Regions from separate parts of the Streptomyces sp. NBC_01012 genome, predicted to be linked through region 3. Evidence: riboswitches for the same ligand, from Rfam matches in the RefSeq annotation. Region 3 holds a riboswitch; each other region holds the start of a gene.
The links. A riboswitch is a leader RNA that binds a small molecule or an ion and turns the genes downstream of it on or off. The one in region 3 is predicted to bind cobalamin.

Region 1: it holds a riboswitch for cobalamin, as region 3 does, so the genes downstream of both, OG623_RS10795 (ribonucleoside-diphosphate reductase subunit alpha) here and OG623_RS02740 ((2Fe-2S) ferredoxin domain-containing protein) in region 3, are expected to answer to the same signal.
Region 2: it holds a riboswitch for cobalamin, as region 3 does, so the genes downstream of both, OG623_RS33170 (ABC transporter substrate-binding protein) here and OG623_RS02740 ((2Fe-2S) ferredoxin domain-containing protein) in region 3, are expected to answer to the same signal.

Annotation. Positions count from the first base shown of each region.
Region 1 is NZ_CP108688.1:2,475,232-2,482,403, forward strand. Features, by position in the region: gene OG623_RS10775 (GntR family transcriptional regulator) at 1-474, shown strand, start outside; gene OG623_RS10780 (DUF3311 domain-containing protein) at 622-894, shown strand; gene mctP (monocarboxylate uptake permease MctP) at 891-2,525, shown strand; gene OG623_RS10790 (GNAT family N-acetyltransferase) at 2,634-3,134, shown strand; cobalamin riboswitch at 3,176-3,312, shown strand; gene OG623_RS10795 (ribonucleoside-diphosphate reductase subunit alpha) at 3,451-5,886, shown strand; gene OG623_RS10800 (ribonucleotide-diphosphate reductase subunit beta) at 6,000-6,956, shown strand; gene OG623_RS10805 (hypothetical protein) at 6,953-7,165, opposite strand.
Region 2 is NZ_CP108688.1:7,436,088-7,443,259, reverse strand. Features, by position in the region: gene OG623_RS33180 (ABC transporter ATP-binding protein) at 1-670, opposite strand, end outside; gene OG623_RS33175 (FecCD family ABC transporter permease) at 667-1,752, opposite strand; gene OG623_RS33170 (ABC transporter substrate-binding protein) at 1,749-2,816, opposite strand; cobalamin riboswitch at 2,847-3,034, opposite strand; gene OG623_RS33165 (hypothetical protein) at 3,117-3,287, opposite strand; gene OG623_RS33160 (acyl-CoA dehydrogenase) at 3,284-5,134, opposite strand; gene OG623_RS33155 (type B 50S ribosomal protein L31) at 5,245-5,508, opposite strand; gene OG623_RS33150 (ABC transporter substrate-binding protein) at 5,657-6,520, opposite strand; gene OG623_RS33145 (GNAT family N-acetyltransferase) at 6,526-7,172, opposite strand, start outside.
Region 3 is NZ_CP108688.1:621,215-628,386, forward strand. Features, by position in the region: gene OG623_RS02730 (glutathione-independent formaldehyde dehydrogenase) at 1-794, shown strand, start outside; gene OG623_RS02735 ((2Fe-2S)-binding protein) at 962-1,615, opposite strand; gene OG623_RS02740 ((2Fe-2S) ferredoxin domain-containing protein) at 1,645-1,995, opposite strand; cobalamin riboswitch at 2,134-2,257, opposite strand; gene OG623_RS02745 (hypothetical protein) at 2,517-4,070, shown strand; gene OG623_RS02750 (FAD-binding protein) at 3,994-4,473, opposite strand; gene OG623_RS02755 (ABC transporter ATP-binding protein) at 4,480-5,232, opposite strand; gene OG623_RS02760 (ABC transporter permease subunit) at 5,229-7,064, opposite strand; gene OG623_RS02765 (branched-chain amino acid ABC transporter permease) at 7,061-7,172, opposite strand, start outside.

The sequences.
Region 1 (7,172 bases), 1.9 Mb from region 3:
TACACCGAGGACATGCGCGCCCAGGGGCTGGAACCCACCTCCCAGCTGCTGGACATCGGCTATGTCACGGCCGACGACACGCTCGCCGAGCTGCTGGACATCACAACCGGCGGCCGGGTGCTGAGGATCGAGCGGCTCCGGCTCGCCAGCGGCGAACCGATGGCCATCGAGACCACCCATCTGTCGGCCAAGCGCTTCCCCGCCCTGCGGCGTTCGCTGGTGAAGTACACCTCGCTCTACACCGCGCTGTCCGAGGTGTACGACGTCCGGCTCGCCGAGGCGGAGGAGACCATCGAGACCTCGCTCGCCACGCCGCGTGAGGCGGGCCTGCTCGGCACGGACGTCGGCCTTCCGATGCTCATGCTGTCCCGCCATTCGGTCGACGGTGAGGGTGAACCTGTGGAGTGGGTGCGCTCGGTGTACCGGGGCGACCGGTACAAGTTCGTGGCCCGTCTGAAGCGTCCCACGGACTGAGACGCTTCGGGCCGCCGGGAATCGTTGTTCCCGGCGGCCTCAACCGTTGCGAGACCGAAATGCGGACAGGGGGTGACGATGCCCGGAATCCTCGCTTAGATTTCCTGCGCGTTGCACAGGTGATCAGCGAGGGGACGGAGTCGCCACATGCCAGAAGAAACCGATGCCAACCCACCGGCAACACCGACAGCACCGACGGTGACACCCATCAGAGTGGTCATCGGCCTCTGTCTGATCGCCCCCTTCGTCGCGATGCTCTGGGTCAGCTCGTACGCGAAGGTCGAACCGACCTTCATCGGCATCCCGTTCTTCTACTGGTACCAGATGCTCTGGGTGCTCATCTCCACCGCTCTCACGATGACCGCGTACAAGCTGTGGCAGCGTGACCAGCGCGCCCGCAAGGGGGGTGCGTCAGCATGAACGACGGCGTGAACGGCATCGCACTCGCCGTATTCATCTTCTTCTTCGTGGCCGTCACGGTCATCGGTTTCATGGCCGCGCGCTGGCGCAAGGCCGAGAACGAGGCCAGCCTCGACGAATGGGGCCTGGGCGGACGCTCGTTCGGCACCTGGGTCACCTGGTTCCTGCTCGGTGGTGACCTCTACACGGCCTACACCTTCGTGGCGGTCCCCGCGGCGATCTACGCGGCGGGCGCGGCGGGCTTCTTCGCCGTCCCGTACACGATCCTCGTCTACCCGCTGATCTTCACCTTCCTGCCCCGCCTGTGGTCGGTGTCGCACAAGCACGGCTACGTCACCACCTCGGACTTCGTCCGGGGCCGCTTCGGATCGAGGGGCCTCTCGCTGGCGGTCGCCATCACCGGCATCCTCGCCACGATGCCGTACATCGCGCTGCAACTGGTCGGCATCCAGGCCGTGCTGGACGTGATGGGCGTCGGCGGCGGTGAGACCACGCACTGGTTCGTCAAGGACCTGCCGCTGCTGATCGCGTTCGCCGTGCTCGCCGCGTACACCTACTCGTCGGGGCTGCGCGCGCCCGCGCTCATCGCGTTCGTCAAGGACGGCCTGATCTATCTGGTCATCGCCGTGGCGATCATCTACATCCCGATCAAGCTCGGCGGGTTCGACGAGATCTTCTCCAAGGCGAGCGAGGCGTTCGCCCAGAAGGACCAGACGACGGGCCAGCCACGTGGTGCGCTGGTTCCCGGCGAGATGGGCCAGTGGGGCTACGCCACCCTGGCGCTGGGCTCGGCGCTGGCGCTCTTCATGTATCCGCACTCGATCACGGCCACGCTCTCCAGCCGCAGCCGTGAGGTGATCCGGCGCAACACCACGATCCTGCCGCTGTACTCGCTGATGCTGGGCCTGCTGGCCCTCCTCGGCTTCATGGCGATCGCCGCCGGCATCAAGGTGGACAACGGCCAGCTCGCCATCCCGCAGCTGTTCGAGAACATGTTCCCCGACTGGTTCGCCGGTGTGGCCTTCGCCGCGATCGGGATCGGTGCCCTGGTGCCGGCCGCGATCATGTCGATCGCCGCGGCGAACCTCTTCACCCGCAACATCTACAAGGACTTCCTCAAACCGGACGCGACACCGGCCCAGGAGACCAAGGTCTCCAAGCTGGTCTCGCTGCTGGTCAAGGTCGGCGCGCTCGCCTTCGTCCTCACCATGGACAAGACGGTCGCAATCAACTTCCAGCTGCTGGGCGGCATCTGGATCCTCCAGACGATGCCGGCCCTGGTGGGCGGTCTGTTCACCCGGTGGTTCCACCGCTGGGCCCTGATCGCCGGCTGGGCGGTCGGCATGGTCTACGGCACGGTGGCCGCGTACGGCGTCGCCAGCCCCACCCAGAAACACTTCGGCGGCTCGTCGGAGGAGATCCCCGGAATCGGTGAGATCGGCTACATCGGCCTCACGGCGTTCGTGCTGAACGTGATCGTCACGATCGTGCTGACGTTCGTCCTGAACGCGGTGAAGGCACCGGCCGGCGTGGACGAGACCGCCCCGTCCGACTACACGGCGGACGTGGGCGACCCCGGCGTCAAGGCCGAGCTGCCGCCGGCCACGGCAGGCTCCCCCGGCGGTCACTGACCCCCGCGCGCCGCTCGCTCCACCTCGTCCCGGCAGGGCCTCGCCCTGCCGGGACGAGGTGCGAAAAACGGGGGCGCCCTTCCCGGCGGCTGCGGCACACTGCCGTCCATGGACCTTTCGATCAGACCGGTACGGACGGCCGAGTTCGCGGATCTGGGGGAGATCACCGCCCAGGCGTACCTCGATGACGGGCTCCTGGACTTCGGCGCCGACGATCCCTATCTGGAACAGCTGCGTGCCGTGGAGCGCCGGGCCGCCGAGGCCGAGGTGCTGGTCGCGGTGGACACCGACGGCCGGCTGCTGGGCGGCGTCACCTACGTCGCGCCCGGCAGCCCCTGGTCGGACATCGCCACCGGGGACGAGGCCGAATTCCGCATGCTGGCGGTCTCGCCCGGCGCCCGTGGCCGAGGGACGGGCGAGACGCTCGTACGGGCCTGCATAGAGCGGGCGCGGGCCGCCGGAGGGCTGCGTGGGATCGTCCTTTCCACGCAGTCGGCCATGCTGGGCGCCCACCGGATCTACCGTCGCCTCGGCTTCGTACGCACTCCGGAGCGGGACTGGTTCCCCCTGCCCGGCCTGGAACTCCTGACATTCCGCCTGGAGCTCTGAACCCGCCACGACACAAGATGTGGGGGCTTCTTCAATCGGCAGCCCCCACATGTATGCTCGACCTCGCTGTCGCCGCAGGGGAATCCGGTGCGAATCCGGAACTGTCCCGCAACGGTGTGATCGGTGCGCATTGCGCGTGCCCGAAGTCCGAAGACCTGTCGACAGTGCGCCCGGCTCGACCGAACCGGGCGCCGAGACGTCCGGGCCCCGCGGAGGGCAGGTGGACGCCGTGCGCCGTGCCGCCCTGTCTTCCGGGCGCGGCCCTGCCCGGCTGCCCCGCTCCCGCAGGCCCTGAGCCGAGCGAGGGATAGCCCCAGTGACCATCGCGCCAGCCGACCCGGTTTCAGTCACGGAATCCGAGGGCCGCACGACCGACGCGCCCGGGACCGCACTGCTGCGGACCCTGACCGGCCTCACCGCCGATCTGCCCGACACCGACCCCGGACGGGTGGCCGCCGCCGCACTGCGCGGCCGCAACGCCCGGTCGGACGAGGCCGAGCTGCGCTCGCTGGCCACCGAGGCCGCCGCCGGCCTGATCTCCGAGGACCCCGCCTACTCGCGGCTCGCCGCCCGGCTCCTCACCCGGGCCATCGCGGACGAGGCCGCGGGACAGGGCGCCGTCTCCTTCTCCGCGTCGGTCGCCGTCGGACACCGCGAGGGCCTGATCGCGGACCGTACGGCCGAGTTCGTCACGCTGCACTCCGCCGCCCTCGACACGCTGGTCGACCAGGCACTCGCCGACGGTGCCGACGACCGCTTCGGCTACTTCGGTCTGCGGACGCTGCACAGCCGCTATCTGCTGCGCCACCCGCTCACCCGTGAGGTCGTCGAGACCCCCCAGCACTTCATGCTGCGCGTCGCGGCCGGGCTCGCCGACGACAACTCCGAGCGCGCGCTGGAGGAAGTGGCCGCGCTGTACGGCCTGATGAACCGGCTGGACTATCTGCCCTCGTCCCCCACCCTCTTCAACTCCGGCACCCGCCACCCGCAGATGTCCTCCTGCTATCTGCTGGACTCGCCCAAGGACGAGCTGGACTCGATCTACGACCGCTACCACCAGGTGGCACGGCTGTCCAAGCACGCGGGCGGCATCGGACTCTCGTACTCCCGTATCCGCGCCCGGGGTTCACTCATCCGTGGCACGAACGGGCACTCCAACGGCATCGTGCCGTTCCTGAAGACGCTGGACGCCTCGGTGGCCGCGGTCAACCAGGGCGGCCGCCGCAAGGGCGCAGCCGCCGTCTATCTGGAGACCTGGCACGCGGACATCGAGGAGTTCCTCGAACTGCGTGACAACACCGGCGAGGACCAGCGGCGTACGCACAACCTCAATCTGGCGCACTGGATCCCGGACGAGTTCATGCGCCGTGTCGACGCGGACACGGAGTGGTCGCTGTTCTCCCCGGCCGACGCCCCCGAGCTCGTGGACCTCTGGGGCGACGCGTTCGACGCCGCCTACCGCGCCGCCGAGGCCAAGGGCCTGGCCCGCAGGACGATCCCGGCGCGCGAGCTGTACGGCAGGATGATGCGGACGCTCGCGCAGACCGGGCAGGGCTGGATGACGTTCAAGGACGCGTCCAACCGCACGGCGAACCAGACCGCCGAGCCGGGCCGCGTCGTTCACTCCTCGAATCTCTGCACGGAGATCCTCGAAGTCACCGACGACGGCGAGACGGCCGTCTGCAACCTGGGTTCGGTCAACCTGGGCGCGTTCGTCGCCGACGGCTCCATCGACTGGGAGCGGCTCGACGCCACCGTGCGCACGGCGGTGACCTTCCTGGACCGCGTGGTGGACATCAACTTCTACCCGACCGAGCAGGCCGGCCGCTCCAACGCCCGCTGGCGCCCGGTGGGTCTGGGCGCGATGGGCCTCCAGGACGTCTTCTTCCAGCTGCGCCTGCCGTTCGACTCCCCCGAGGCACGCACGCTGTCCACGCGGATCTCCGAGCGGATCATGCTGGCCGCCTACGAGGCGTCCTGCGAGCTGGCCGAGCTCCCCCAAGCACCTTCGACAGGCTCCGGTGCAGGGGGGACCCCCAGGGGCCCGCTGCCCGCCTGGTCCGAGACCCGTGCCGCCCGCGGTGTGCTGCACCCCGACCACTACGCCACCGAGCTGAACTGGCCGGAGCGCTGGGACGCCCTGCGGGCCCGGATCGCGAAGAGCGGCATGCGCAACTCCCTGCTGCTGGCCATCGCTCCCACCGCCACCATCGCTTCGATCGCCGGTGTGTACGAGTGCATCGAGCCGCAGGTCTCCAACCTCTTCAAGCGCGAGACGCTCAGCGGGGAGTTCCTCCAGGTCAACGCCTATCTGGTCGACGAGCTGAAGAGGCTCGGCGTCTGGGACGCACGTACCCGTGAGGCGCTGCGCGAGGCCAGCGGTTCCGTGCAGGGCTTCGGCTGGATCCCCGAGGACGTACGGGCGCTGTACCGGACGGCCTGGGAGATCCCGCAGCGCGGTCTGATCGACATGGCGGCGGCCCGTACGCCGTTCCTCGACCAGAGCCAGTCGCTGAACCTGTTCCTGGAGACGCCGACGATCGGCAAGCTCTCCTCGATGTACGCGTACGCCTGGAAGCAGGGGCTGAAGACGACGTACTACCTGCGGTCGCGCCCGGCGACCCGGATCGCCCGCGCGGCGGCCGGGAAGACAGCCACCGCCACTGTTCCCGTACAGCAGGCCGCCGCTCCCGAAGCGGACGCGGTCGCCTGCTCCCTCGAAAACCCCGAGTCCTGCGAGGCCTGCCAGTAATGAGCTCCGCCCACCCGTCGCCCGACCACCGCCCCTCGACGTCGGCGCTTCGCACCGCCCACCCTGCTTCGAAGAACCTGCTCGACCCGGGCTTCGAACTGACCCTGCGTCCCATGCGCTACCCGGACTTCTACGAGCGCTACCGGGACGCGATCAAGAACACCTGGACGGTGGAGGAGGTCGACCTGCACTCCGACGTCGCCGACCTCGCCAAGCTCTCGCCCGGTGAGCAGCACATGATCGGCCGGCTGGTCGCGTTCTTCGCGACGGGGGACTCGATCGTCTCCAACAACCTGGTGCTGACGCTGTACAAGCACATCAACTCGCCGGAGGCGCGGCTCTATCTGTCGCGTCAGCTGTTCGAGGAGGCCGTGCACGTCCAGTTCTATCTGACGCTGCTCGACACCTATCTGCCCGATCCCGAGGACCGCGCGGCGGCCTTCGACGCGGTCGAGGAGATCCCCTCCATCCGCGAGAAGGCGCAGTTCTGCTTCCGCTGGATGGACTCGGTCGAGACGATCGACCGGCTGGAGACGAAGGCCGACCGCCGGCGCTTCCTGCTCAACCTGATCTGCTTCGCCGCGTGCATCGAGGGGCTGTTCTTCTACGGCGCTTTCGCGTACGTGTACTGGTTCCGCTCGCGCGGTCTGCTGCACGGTCTCGCCACGGGTACCAACTGGGTGTTCCGTGACGAGACGATGCACATGAACTTCGCCTTCGAGGTCGTGGACACCGTCCGCAAGGAGGAGCCGGAACTCTTCGACGACGCCCTTCAGCAGCAGGTCACCGACATGCTGAAGGAGGCCGTCGAGGCGGAGCTGCAGTTCGGCCGCGATCTGTGCGGCGAGGGTCTGCCGGGGATGAACACCGAGTCGATGCGCCAGTATCTGGAGTGCGTCGCCGACCAGCGGCTCACCCGGCTCGGCTTCCCCGCGCTCTACGGTTCCGAGAACCCGTTCTCGTTCATGGAGCTCCAGGGGGTCCAGGAGCTGACGAACTTCTTCGAGCGCCGTCCCTCCGCCTACCAGGTGGCGGTGGAGGGCTCGGTCGGCTTCGACGACGAGTTCTAGATCCTGGCCCAGGACCTGACGTAGGGGCGCCGCGTGGCCGTGACCGGCTGCGCGGCGCCCGCCGTTTCCGGGGGCGCGGACTCCCCTCGCCGTTCCGCCTCCCGCAGCTCGCGGTCGATCCGGCGCTCCCGTGCGAACCCGACCAGGGTGGGCAGCAGGATGAGGGTGAGAAGTACGACTATGGACAGGTAGCTCAGGAATGTGTTCATGGCTCCA
Region 2 (7,172 bases), 6.8 Mb from region 3:
CCGCGACCACCCGGCCGTCCTTCATGACGGTGACCCGGTCGCAGAACATCGCCGCCAGATTGAGGTCGTGCAGCGCGATCACCGCGGTGAGGGGCAGCGTGGTGACCAGGGAGAGCAGCTCCAACTGGTGCTGGATGTCCAGGTGGTTGGTGGGTTCGTCCAGCAGGAGTTCGCGTGGCTGCTGGGCCAGGGCACGGGCGATCTGCACACGCTGGCGCTCCCCGCCGGACAGGGTGTGCCAGGACTGGGCGGCCCGGTCGGCGAGTCCGGTGCGCGCAAGGGCCTCGCGCACCGCCTCCTCGTCCTCCGGCCCCGGCGACGACCAGGCACGCCGGTGCGGGATGCGGCCGAGGCGTACGACGTCCAGCACGTTCAGGTCGACCTGTGTGACCGCGTGCTGGTCGACGACGGCCACGCGGCGGGCCACACCTCTGCGGCCTGTTTCGGCGAGCGTACGGCCGTCGAGCGTGACGACGCCCGCACCGGGGGCGAGCACGCCGGCCATCACCCGTAGCAGCGTCGTCTTGCCGGAGCCGTTCGGCCCCAGGAGCCCGACGGTCGCGCCGGGTGGCGGGGCGATGCTCACCCCGTCGAGGACGATCCTTCCGCCGGCCTGCCTGGTGACCCGCGCGGCGCGCAGGCCGTCGCCGGGGGTGACGGTCCGGTTCACGCGCTCCTCCGTGTGCGGTGGAGGACCAGGACGAAGACGGGCACCCCGATGAGAGAGGTGACCACACCGACCGGGACCTCCTGGGGGTCGAGTACGGTCCTGGCCAGCGTGTCGACCCAGACCAGGAAGACAGCTCCGGCGAGCGCGGTCACCGGCAGCAGCCTCCGGTGCCCCGACCCGGCCAGTGCCCTGGCGGCGTGCGGCAGGACGAGGCCGACGAACCCGATGGCGCCCGCGGAGCTGACGAGGGCCGCGGCCAGCAGAGCGGTGGTGCACAGCAGCACGATCCGGGTGCGAGCGACATGTACCCCGAGGGCGGCCGCGGCGTCCTGGCCGAAGGCGAAGGCGTCGAGTGTGCGGGCGTGCCCGAGGCAGATCAGCAGGGTCACCGCCAGCACGGCGGAGCACATCCACACATCGGTCCAGCCGACCCCGCTCAGTGAGCCGAGCAGCCAGAAGAGCACCCCTCTGGTCTGCTCCGCGTCGGCCGCGGTCATCACGACGAAGGAGGTGATCGCGGAGAAGAGCTGCATGGCCGCGACCCCGGAGAGGACGACCCGGTCGGTGGATCCGCCGAGCGTGTGGCTGAGGATCAGGACCAGGGCGAACGAGCACAGGGCGCCGACGAAGGCACCGCCCGGGACCGACACCGCTCCTCCGCCCACGCCCAGGACGACCACCACGACCGCGCCGGTGGACGCCCCGGAGGAGACGCCGAGGACGAACGGGTCGGCGAGCGGGTTGCGCAGCAGCGACTGCATCACGGTGCCGCACACCGCGAGCCCGGCCCCGCACACGGCGGCGAGCAGGGTGCGGGGCATGCGCAGGTTCCAGATGATGCCGTCCCGGATCGGGGTGAGCCGCCCCTCGCCGATGCCGAGGTGCGAGGCCACCGCCGACCAGACGTCAGGGACGGAGATGCGGGCGGGTCCGATCGTGACGGCGACCGCGACGGACAGGAGCAGCAGGACGGTCCCCGCGGTCCACAGCAGCCCCTCGCCCAGGATCCGGGCCCTTCCCGCGGGCGGTGTCGCCGACGGCCGCTCCTCGCGTGCGCCGGGGACCTGTTCGGTCTTCGTCACCCCGCGAGTCCGAAGGAACGCAGTCCGGCCGCGACGCGCTCCACGCCCTCCACGGTCCTGATGGTCGGGTTCATGGCCTGGCCGCTGAGCAGGACGTAGCGCTTGTGCCGGACGGCGGTCATGTTCTTCGTGGCGGGGTTGGACTCCAGGAACTCGATCTTCTTCCGGGCGCTCTCGGCCGTCTCCGACTCGCGGGTCAGGTCGCCGATGACCAGCACGTCGGGGTCACGGTCGGCGACCGTCTCCCAGTTGATCTGGGGCCATTCCTCGTGCGAGTCGTCGAAGACGTTCTTCGCGCCGAGCTCCCGCGTGATGATGCCGGGTGCGCCGCAACAGCCCGCGAGGTAGGGGGCTTCGGCGTTGGCGAACCAGTAGAGCAGGGTGGTGCCGGACGCGTCGATGTCCGCGGTCGCCTCGTCGACCCGGTCCTGGAGGCCGGCCACCAGCTTCTCACCGCGCTCCGGGACGCCGAACACCTTGGCCAGATCGCGCACTTCGTCGTAGACGCGGTCCATGGCCAGGGGCTCGGAGCGGGAACCGTCGCCGCCGCCGCTGTTGTCCTTGCCCGCGCAGTCGGCGGGTGAGAGGTAGCTCGGTACGCCGAGATCATCGAACTGATCGCGTGTCGCGACGCCGCCCTTGCCGAGGATGGATTCGAACGAGGCGCTGACGAAGTCGGGTTCCTCGGCGAGGACTCTCTCGGAGGAGGGCTGGTTCTCGGCGAGGCGGGGCACGGTGGCTTCGTCCTTCTCCAGCCCCTTCATCACCGGGTCCGTCCAGGTCGCGGTTCCGGCGAGCCGGTCGGCGAGGCCGAGGGAGAGCAGGATCTCCGTCGATCCCTGGTTCAGGGAGACGGCGCGACGGGGTGCGGCGTCGACGGTGACCGTACGGCCGCAGTTCTTCAGCGTCACGGGGAAGCCGGCGGCGGCACCCGCGGCCCCGTCGGATGAGCCGCCGCCCGGGCCACAGGCTGCCAGGAGGGCGAGCGCGGCGGTGAGCAGGGCTGTGCGGCGTACGGCGCTGACTATGGGGAGCACGGAATCCTCGGCGTTCTCTGGGCTCATGCGCGAAGCCCGTTACAAGGGCCGCTTCCCGGTGCGGAAGCGGGTGCCAGCAGGTCTTCGGACTCGGGTTCGTCCGGGCGGAGCGCCTTCCCGGTGCACCCTGAGGTGCCCCAGTGGCCGTGGCCCCGCCCGTTCCCCTCACCGCTGCGCGTCAGCTCCGGATTCGCACCGGATTCCCTGACTCCACGTGGAGTGTGACTGGCATCCGCAAGCTATCACGTGGCGCGCCGACGGCCCCGGGCCCTCGGCGGTACGGCCGACGGGCGCCGCCGGCTCCGGGCCGGGCGCCCGTCGGGCGGTTCAGCGCTTGGGGTGAACCGATTCGCCTCCGTCCCTGTGCGGCTTCCCGCACCGGCGCGAGAGCACGGACGCCGTACCCCAGTAGGCCAGCAGGACGGCGCGCAGGCCCAGGGTCTCCAGCCGCTCGCCCAGGCGGCCGCACACCGGCCGCACCCTGCGTGGGGCGCTCATCGGGTGTTCGCCCGGCCGGTGTGCCAGGGGCCCCGGGGGTCGTCGTACGCGTCCGCGTAGCCCGGTCCCGCGATCGGCCAGTCCGCGAGCAGCTTCTCGGGCAGGGCGAAGGCGTCGGCCAGCTCGGGGGCGTGCGCGGCGACCGCCGCGAGGAGTTCCTCGGCGGCCTCCGGGAGTGCGTCCACCTGAGCGCGGCTCAGGAGACCGGCGGACAGCAGATCGCCGCTGTTGCGGGACACCCACTCGACGGCGAACAGCCGCTCCAGCTCCCCGACGCGGTCCCTGGCCTCCCCCGCGGGCAGCGCCGCGCGCGCCTCGGCGTAGGCCTCGGCGGCCTGCCGGTACGCATGGGCCTCGACCCCGCGCAGGGCCGGGCCCGAGGCCGCGTTCCAGCGTCCGAGTGTGTCCGCGTCGGGCGCGCGCGTCGCGCGGGCCCTGGCCCGGGCGAACCAGATGTCCTGGACGGCCGCCATGAGCCGGCCCAGGAAGCGCGGGTCGCTCAGCTCACCCGGCTCCGGGGCGGGGTCCTGGACGTCGTCGCGGCCCGGCTCGGCGGCGAAGAGCATGTCGGCCGCCGCCTTGGCGTACAGCGCGATGTTGTCGCCCTCCGCGGTGATGGCCCCCTCCACGCCTGTGACGAGTTCGGTCATACCGTTGTTCTCCAGCAGCGCCTGCGCGCCGCAGCGTTCACGGCTCTCGACGATGACGTCACGGGCCCGCCAGGTGATCCACGCCTTGGCGACATCGACGAGAATGCCCGCCTCTGCCCGCCCGTCCTCGTCCGTGCGGGCCTCCCACCGCTCCTGGGCCCGCCGGTGGAGCAGGCTCATGGCGAAGACCGTGGCCATGGCGGAGGCGAGCGGTCCGTGGTGGGTCCGGTGGGCGCTGACCGGCACCGGCGGTGCGCCACGGGTCCCGGAGATCATCCGGTGCCCGCCGTAGCGCACGGCGACCGCCAGGGTCGCCCTGGCCGAGCCCGCCGCGCAGGCGCTCATCGAGATGCGGCCGGGGGTCACCCGCCCGATCGAGGCGAGGAAGCGCCGTCGTCTGTCCCCGGGACCGGTTCTGAAGCCGCCCGGGGTTTCGCCCTCGTCGCCGTCTCCCAGCAGGGCGTCCCGCGCCACGAAGAGCCGGTCGAACGAGGTCAGGCAGTGGTCGACGGGGCTGCCCATCCGGGCGGGCAGCCGCCGCACCCGGACCCCGGGCAGCGCCCGTACGTCGTCGGTGAGGTGCACCAGGAAGAGGCGCACCCCGTGGTCGGATCCGTCGGCCACCAGGCGGGCGGCGACCAGGCCGGACTTCGCCCCGCCCGCCGGGCTCGTGTTGGGCATGAACTTCTGCGCGCCCGGGTTCGGGGTGTTGAGGACGAAGCCGTCCCGCTCACGGTCGTACGTCGCGGTGGTCTCCATCGCGGCCGCGTTGTTGCCGTGCGCCACCTCCGTACAGAGGAAGGTGCCGATGCGCCGCATCGTCAGATAGTCCGACAGATCACGGCGGCCGGTGCGGTCGTGGTCCAGGAGACTGCCGAGGAAGAGGTTGTAGTGGATGCCCGCCACGGTGGTCAGCGCGGGGTCCACCGGACCGAGCCAGGCGTGCAGGGCGGCCAGCGCGCGCGGATCGGCGGCCAGACGCGCTCCGCTGTCCAGGGAGAGGTTGAGGACCCGCAACCGGTCGTAGGCGAGTTCCAGCCGCTCCTCGGGTGTTCCGCCGGCGGGGCGGCGGAACGGTTCTGTGCTGATCAGCCGCTGCCAGAATCCGTGCTCGCGGCGGAATTCCGGACCGAGGAGGACGCCGGTCAGCAGTTCGGTGGTGGACGGTGGGACGGTGTCGGTCAGGGTCACGGTCATGAAGAAATCAACGACCGTGAGGGGGGCGAGGACACCGCTGGGCACGCCGGCCGGTCAGGGCGACATATGCCGGGACCCGGCGCGGCACACCGCCCTGAACGGCCCCCGGCTCAACCGGCGTCACCCTTGCCCTCGTCGCCGTAGCGCCGTTCGAATTTGGCGACCTGTCCCTCGGTGTCGACCACCCTGGCCCTGCCCGTGAAGAACGGGTGGCTCTCGGCGGAGATCTCCACATCGATGACCGGGTAGCTGTTGCCGTCGTCCCAGTCGATCGTCTGCTCGCTCGACGCGGTGGACCGGGTCAGAAAGGCGTACCCGGCGGAACGGTCACGGAAGACCACGGGACGGTACGACGGGTGCTTGTCCTGCTGCATCTCTGCTCCTGGAGGTACGGGGATCTCACGTCCCGGCTCCCGCCAGCCTCACCAGGTGCACACCCCCGCGCGATCCGGGACGTCCGTACGGAGCAGAGATATCAGCCGGTGCCGTCATCGAGGGGCGGCTCCGGCCGAGGCATCCTCTTCAATCTCCCGCCACCGCGTCCGCCACCAGCGAGAGGAACCGCGCCTGGGCCTGGGGGCTGCACAGCGGTTCCGGGTTCCACGGCGCGATCCGGGCGCCTGCTCCTGCGGCTTCCCAGGCGGCGATCCCGTCGAGCGGGACCGCGTTGGACCTGACGTCCGCCAGGACGATGTCGGGCTCCAGGGCCGCGGCGTCCGCCCAGTCGAGGGTCGCCCAGTTGACCCCGGCGCCGTCGGGCGGGGCGACGAGGCCGACCCCGAGCTCGGCCAGCACGCGCAGCTCGGGCCACATCTGGGGCCGGGCGACGTACGCCTGTTCCGGGCCGGCGGGCGAGAGGGCCAGCACCCTGGGGCCGCCGGGGGTGCTCGTGGCCGCGCGGAGCCGCTCGCGGGCGGCGTGCAGCTCGCCGGCGGCGGCCGGGACCGGCTCGCCGCCGAGCGAGCGGGCGAGGTCCGCGAACCGGTCGGCGACCCGGTCGAGGGTGCGCGCCTGGCCCACGTCGATCACGACGACCGGGACGCGCTCCTCCAGGTGCTTGGCGGTGTCCGGGTCAAGGCCGTAGAACTGGCCGTGGCCGTAGCTGACGGCGACGACCAGGTCGGGCCTGCCGCGTAACAGCGTCTCGACGTCCAGGGCGTCACCCGCGCCGCGGTAGTCCACGGTGTCCAGCGGGAGGGTGCCGGTCTTCGCCAGGTCGGGCTCGGCCCCGTCGTGCCCGGAGCCGAAGATTCCCTCCGGGCGTATCCCGTAGTCCCACAGTGTCGCTCCCGCCTGGACGTACGCGAGCACCCGGGACGGCCGGTGGTCCACCACCGCCAGCTGGCCCCGGTCGTCCGCGAAACTCCACGCGCTCTGCTCAGTCATGCCACTCACCCTTCCGAGCCGGCGGCCTGGGCCCTCTCCCGGGCTCGCCACCCACTACCTGCCCAGCCCATCGGCTCCACACCCGCCGTGGAGCGCCCCAAATATGTCAGTGGCCCAGGATCGGGTACGTCGATCGCCCGGAAGCCGAGCCGGTCGTAGAAGGCCCTGGCCGGGGTGTTCGCCGTCAGCATGGCCAGATGGACGGCCTCGGCCCCCTTCTGGTGCAGCGCGCCCAGGAAAGCGCCCATCAACTCCCTGCCGTGGCCCTTGCGCTGCCACGGCGGCAGCAGGTCGATGTGCAGGTGCGCGGGGTGTGCGTCCAGCTCCGGGAGGAGCATGCGCTCGGGGGTGTACAGGAGCGCCGTCATCGCCTCGGTGAGCGTGGCGGGTTCGCCCTGCGGCTCGGGGAAGCGGTCCGTCACCAGGGGGAGCCAGACCTCGCGGAAGGCCTCCACGAACCGCCGGGTGTCCGCGGTGCCCAGGACGTAGCCGACCGCGTGCCCCGCACCGTCGTCCAGGACGAAGACCAGGTCAGGTTCCAGGTGGGCGTAGGGCTCGGCGAACAGAGCGGGCATCAGCCCCGGATCGGGATGAAGACCTGTGCTGTCACCGCCGTTGTCGGCCGTGCGGACGCAGATGTCCGCGAGGGCCT
Region 3 (7,172 bases):
TGTCGATGGGCCCGTACACCGGCGGGCAGGCGGAGTACCTGCGTGTGCCGTTCGCCGACTTCAACTGCCTGCGACTGCCGCCCGGCACCGAGCACGAGGACGACTTCGCGATGCTCGCCGACATCTTCCCCACCGGGTACCACGCCACGGAGCTGGCGCAGGTCAGCCCGGGCGAGACGGTGGTGGTCTCCGGCGCCGGTCCCGTCGGGCTGATGGCCGCCTACTCCGCGGTTCTGCGAGGGGCGTCGAAGGTGTTCAGCGTCGACAAGGTGCCGAGCCGCCTGGCACTGGCCGAGCAGATCGGCGCGGTGCCCGTCGACTACAGCAAGGTCGACGCGGCCGAGCAGATCATCGAGCTGACCGACGGGGCCGGTGCCGACAAGGGCATCGACGCCGTCGGATACCAGGCCACCGTGCAGGAGGGCGAGGAACAGCCGGCGGTCGTGCTCAACACCCTCGTCCAGAGCGTCCGGGCCACCGGGATGCTCGGGGTGGTCGGCCTCTACGTGCCCTCCGATCCCGGCGCGCCGAACGAGGACGCCGCGCACGGCCGACTGCTGTTCAACGTCGGCAAGTTCTGGGAGAAGGGGCTGCGGATGGCGACCGGCCAGGCGAACGTCAAGGCCTACAACCAGCAGCTGCGCGACCTCATCGTCGCCGGCCGCGCCGAGCCGAGCTTCGTCGTCTCCAAGCGGCTGCCGCTGGAGGATGCCCAGGACGCCTACCAGCGGTTCGACAAGCGCGAGGACGGGTACTCGAAGGTCGTGCTCAAGCCCGGCCTGAAGGCCGCCTGATCCCGACCCCCGATGCGCCGAGCCGGTGCACGGCCGACGTCCCGCGATGCAGGCCGTGCACACCGGCCCTCGGCCGGGGCCGGGGACGGCCGGCGCGGGAGGCGGCAGATGTGAAAGCGACCTTCGGGACGGAGAGCGCCACCCCCGAGGGGGTGCCCCGTCTCGTCTCAGCCCGCGAAACAGCAGTCCCCGCATGTCGTGCCGCTCGGAGTGCGGTAGTAGAGGCAGCAGCTGCGACGGCGGAAAGCCAGGTCCGGCCCGGTCAACTGCCCCGTACCGGCGAGCTGTCCCCTGCCGAGCAGATCCGTGAGGAGTTCGCCGAGCGGAGCACGCAGATGTGGGTGGGCGGAGAGCAGCACGCCGCCTGATCCGGCCAACGCGGACGCGGCGTTCCCGTACAGCAGGCGCGGAGCGACCTTGACGTGCAAGCCGGCGCGCAGGCCGTCGAGGTGCCGCATCACCTCGGCGTACAGGCTGCCCGTACGGTCGGACAGCGAGTCGGCATACCAGCCGGCGGGCTCGGGCAGCCTGAGTTCCGAGCTGTCGTCGGCGCGCTGCAACGCTCTCAGGTCCGGCACGATTCCGTGCAGCAGCACGCAGGCCAGCACGGGCGACCAGAGACGGGCGGCGTACCCCAGGTGCGCGATGGAGACTCCGACGCGGAGCTCGGTGGTGCGGTATCGGGCGGCAACGGCGGTGGACAGGTCGGCGAAGCCATGGCTGTAGAAGTGGTCCACGGGACACCAGCCCTCGTCATCCCCTCCGACGCGCAGGGCGAAGAAGCCCCCGATGGCCGCCACATCGTCCAGGGCCTCTGCCACGACCGCCCCGGGTGCCCGAACGGAATCCTTCACGGGACTCTCGGAGACCGCGCGGCGCCGGGCGGCAGGCAGGCGTACAGGTCGAGAATCTCGGGCTTGGGGGCGATGCCAGGACCGCCGGCGCGCACCCAGTCCACTATGTCCTCGGTGGCTCGGGGATCGTTGACGAGCCCCAGCCACACCGGCCTGGCGCCGGCTGCCCGGCCGGCGGAGGAGGGTTGCACCACGACAACGTTGGCTTGGTCGCACACGTCGAGGCATTCGGAGACACGTACGGGTGCCTCGGAGCGTAGACGTGCCGTCTGCGCGGCGTGATCGATTCCGCTCACCTTGGCGGTGCCGCAGCAACAGTCACGGCACACGACGATCCGGCACGGCACCTGGCCGGCCGCCGCCCCTGTCCCCTCGGCCTCGGCCTCGGCCTCGGCCAAGGTTCCTTCGTCCGGCTTCTCAGGCACGCTGAACCGCCCTCTCTCCGGGGAGATCCGCCCCGGCGTCCATCGAGGAGGCGACCGCGTGAGTCTCCTGGCTCTCGGGTCACCACTCGTCCCGTCCTTCCCGCCCCTGCGGGGTGGTGGAGTTGCCGGGATCCGCTCGCCGATCACAGTGGCGGGACCGCGCCGGATTCTCACCGGCTTCCTCGGACCGCCGTCGCCCTGTCGCAGCCATCATCGCATCCTGCCGGTGCCGGGCCCGCCGGTCGACGGCATCCACAAAGTGGGCGCCAGGGTCTTGCACTCCATGTCGGCCACTGCGAGCCTGACCACCAAACAGCAGACATCTTACGTCTGCTGTCCGGTTCAATGAGTTTGTGCCAAGCCGAGGAGAGCGCATGAGCGACGAACCCTTCAGCGGAGTCACCAGGCGGGGCGTAGTGGTCGGAGGCCTGGCCACGACGGCGATGGGCGCCGCGGGCATCCTCGCCGCGGCGGAACCGGCGACGGCGAGTCCGTCGGCCGCCCCCACGGCCGGCAGATCACGACCGGCCGATCCGACGAGCCGGCCGCACAAGTACTTCGCCTTCGACACCGGCCTCTGGAACGGTCACCAGGGAATGGCGAACTGCCGGATCGAGATGGGCGGTTTCGTCAAGGACGAGAAGCACAACCCCCTGTTCAGGGAAGGGATATTCGAGCATCCCAGGTTGCCGTGGGAGCCGCGCTTCGACAATGGATACCCGAACGTCTTCTGGGATGCCGATCACAAGAAGTTCCGCTGCTACTACACACTCTTCCTCCGCGACCCCGCATCACTCAACACTCCTCCGGAGAAAAGACGCGGACAGGACTACGTCATCGCCGACAGAAAAACCGGGTGTTGTTACGCGGAGTCCATTGACGGTGTGCACTGGACGAAGCCCATGTTGGGCCTGGTCGGTTTCGAAGGCAGCAAGGACAACAACATCCTGTTCGAAAACGTTCAGGGCACATCCGTCCTCCATGACCCCGCAGACCCCGACCCCACCCGTCGGTACAAGCTGATCACGCTGCGCGAAGCCGGCGGAACCTCGCTGTGCGTGGCATTCTCGTCCGACGGCATTCACTTCAGCGATTTGAAGCCCTGGCCTGCCAACAGCCCTTCTCCAGGAGCGGACTGCCACAACCTGGTCTTCCGCGACTCGCGTACAGATGAGTACGTCCTGATCACACGCCTGTGGGACAGCAATATCCGGGTATCCGCCATGTCGCGGTCCAAGGATTTCATCAACTGGTCGAAACCGGTCGAGGTCCACCGGGGCAACGGGTTCGACTCGCAGATCTACTCGATGCCGGTCTTCGAGTACGGCGACCTCTACCTCGGGCTCGCCTCGCTGTACCGGGACGGCGACACCACTCTTCCGTACCACGACACCGTCGACCTGGCACTGCAGTGGTCCACCAACCTCACCGAGTGGAACGACGTCGCTCTCGATGACAGCACGTTCATCCCACACGGCAAGGGCATGGGGAAGTACCCGCGCGGAGACTTCGACAGCAGCGTCATCTTCTCCTCGACCCCCGTGGAAATCGACGACAAGATGTACTTCTACTACATGGGCGGAAAGGGCCCACACACCGGTTGGCGCGAGTCCGCACTCGGCCGGGGATACATCAGGAAGGACAAGTTCGCCTGCTACGGGAGCCGTAGCGGAAACGCGCCGTCCTCGCTCACCACACAGGGACTCAATTTCTTCGGCGAGAACATCGAGTTGCTCATCGACATCGAAGACGGCGGGTGGCTCGATGTGGACCTGATGGACCAGGCAGGGACCGTGATCCAACGCGGCTTCGAAGCCGACAGCAGCCGGCTCCGTGAGCTCAGCAACGGATGGCATCAGCTTACGTGGGAGAAATCATCCGTGATGAACCTCGATCGCGATTCCTTCTACGCGCTGAGGATCACGATGCGCAAGGCGAAGCTCTGGGCCATCCAGGGCGACCTGTACGTGCGCCCACTGAAGTACGCCAAGCCGTGACCCGGGTGACGGTCACTCGGGCCGGGTGAGCGAGCGCGGCCGCGAGACGGCGCACGGACGTGCCGGTGCGCAGGTAGCCGGATCGCAGATGCCGTTCGAGTAGGAAGCGTGGAGTGTGTGGGCGGACCACGCCGAGTCCGTACGCGGCCAGCGTTCGCGCGTCGGTGACCAGCCACGCCGGGATCGTCGGTACGGATGCGTGCTCGGCATACATGGCCCGAACGAAGCGGTCGTAGGAGACCGGCTCGTCCACGAACCGGCGTCCCGCGGCGTTGACAGCGACGATGCCCGGCTTGGCCCGGTCCCAGATGTGGGGGAAGACCACGGTGGAACCGTCCCGGCGACGGCCGACGGAGCTCGGGAACCACAGGGCGTCGTCGCCGCCGGACGGCCTGACGTACATCTGTGCTCACAGTCCGAGGTAGATCTGCCGGACCCGCTCGTCGTGGGCGAGCTCCTCGGACGTGCCCGCCATGGCGATGGAGCCGTTCTCCATGACGAGGCAGTGGCTGGTCACTCCGAACGTCAGCTTGGCGTTCTGCTCGACCAGGAGGATCCCGAGCCCCTCGCCACGCAGGCGTACAAGGATCTCCAGTACGTTCTCGATGAGTTTCGGCGAGAGGCCCATCGAGGGTTCGTCGAGCAGCAGGAGCCTGGGCCTGGACATGAGTGCCCGGCCGATGGCCAGCATCTGCTGCTGGCCGCCGGAGAGGTCCCCGGCCGCACGGTTACGGAAGTCCCGCAGGATGGGGAAGAGGTCGTACACATGGGCGAGGGTGTCCTGGGTCTCGCCCTTCCACGACCGGTGGTAGGCGCCGAGCAGGAGGTTCTTCTCGACGGAGAGCCCGGAGAACACATGGCGGCCCTCCGGCACGTAGCCCACGCCGTGACGGACCATGTCACGGGCTCGTACGGTGCTGAGGTCGGTGGCGCCGAGGGTGATCCGGCCGCTCGTGCGCGGGATGTGCCCCATGAGCGCCTTGAGGGTGGATGTCTTGCCGGCGCCGTTGGAGCCGATGATGCCCATGGATTCACCGGGTGCGACGCTCAGGGCCACCGACCTGACAGCGCAGACTCCGCCGTAGTGGACGGTCAGGTCGGTCACGGCCAGGTGATCGGTGTCGGATTCGGGTGCGGCGGGCCCGCCGGTCTTCGTCGTCATCGCGGTATCTCCTGTGCGGTGGGAACGGGGATGTCGGCCGATGCGGAGTCGCCGAGGTACGCCTCGATGACCTCAGGGGTCGCCGCCACTTCGGCCGGTGTCCCCTCCGCGATCACAGCGCCTGCGGCCAGCACGGTGATCCGTTCGCACAGGGACATGACGAGTCCCATGTTGTGTTCGATGAGCACGACTGTGACGCCCTGGTCGCGGATGGAGCGCACGATCGCCGAGAGCTGGCCGACCTCCTCACCGTTCAGGCCGGCCGCCGGCTCGTCCAGGAGAAGCAGGCGAGGCCTTCCCGCCATGGCCCTCGCGATCTCGATCCGCCGCTGGATGCCGTACGGGAGCGACTGCGGGTGGGCGTCAGCGAAGGAGGTGAGCCCGTACGCCTTCAGGATGCGGTCCGCCGCCGCGTGCAGGCGGCGTTCCTCGGTGAGGACACCGACGGGCCACAGGGCGTACTGCCAGACCGTGGTGGTGCGGGACCGGTCGAGGACGACGAGGATGTTCTCGCGGACCGTCATCTGGGAGAACAGGCGCAGGTTCTGGAACGTCCGCGCCATCCCCCAGAGGGAGAGCCGGTATGGCCGTGCCCTGCTGACGTCCCGGCCCGATGCCACCACGCGGCCGTCGGTGGGCCGGTAGAGGCCGCTGATGACGTTGAACAGAGTCGTCTTGCCCGAACCGTTCGGACCGACGATGCCCCGGATCTCGCCGTGCCGCACGGTGAGGGTGACGTCGTCGAGCGCTGCCAGCGCCCCGAACCGCTTGGTGACGTGGCTGATCTCCAGGGCAGGACCGTCGTCCGCCTCGCTGTCGTGCGTCCGGTCGCCGGGAGCGGCGTCAGGCAGATAGGGTCCGAGCTCGGCGGCCCGTATCTCGTCGTTCTTCCTGCGCCGGCGGACGGCCTGCCGGATCCGCTCCGGGACACCGGCCAGGCCGGTGGGGGCGAAGACCACCATGAGGACGACGACGATGCCGTAGCCGAGCTGCGCGTAGACCGCGAAGTCGACGAGTGCCTCACGGATCAGTACAAGGCCCACGGCGCCCACGACACAGCCGATGAGGCTGCGTCGGCCCCCGATGATGACCATGGCCAGCAGGAGGAACATGTTGGTGAGACTGAAGGTCTCGGGGGCGACGTAGCGGATGAGACCGGCGTAGAGAATGCCGGCCACGCCTCCGTACACGCTGGCGAGCAGGAAGGCGGTCATCCGGAGGAGGGGGATCTCCGCACCCATGGCACCTGCCGCCAGGGCGTCGTCCCGCATGGCACGGAGTCTGCGTCCGAGACGGGTCCGCACGACGAAGGTACCGAAGGCGAGCGCGAGTCCGAAGACCACGATCTCCAGGTAGTAGTAGAGGTACTCGTCGGCGAGATCGATCCCGAGGAGCGGCGGCACGGGGATGCCGGAGATGCCGTCCGCTCCCCCGGTGATCTCCGCATTGGTGATCCAGTTGACGAATCCCAGTGCCAGGCCGAGCGTGACGATGCCGAGGTAGTGCGACTGCATGCGCAACGCCGGCAGCCCCACCAGCAGTCCTACCAGGACCGTGGCCGCGAGCCCGAGGATCGCGGCGGCCCAGAAGCCGTAGCCGGAGTGGGTGGTGAGGATGGCCGTGGTGTACGCGCCGACGCCGAAGAAGGCGACCTGGGCCAGGTTGATCTGGCCCGCGACGCCCATCACGAGGCCCATGCCGATGGCGAGGAGGGCGAAGATGATCGCGATGTCCACCACGTGCATCGAGTAGCCGTTCAGGCCGTAGGGCAGTGCGTAGGCGGCGACACATGCCAACAGGATGAGCGTCGGCTTGGACTTGAGGACGTTCACGCCCGGCTCACCGTCCTTTCGCCGAAGATTCCGGTCGGGCGGATCATGATGGCCACGGTGAAGACCAGGAAGGTGACCAGGACGGAGTAGCCCTGGAAGTGGTCGCCG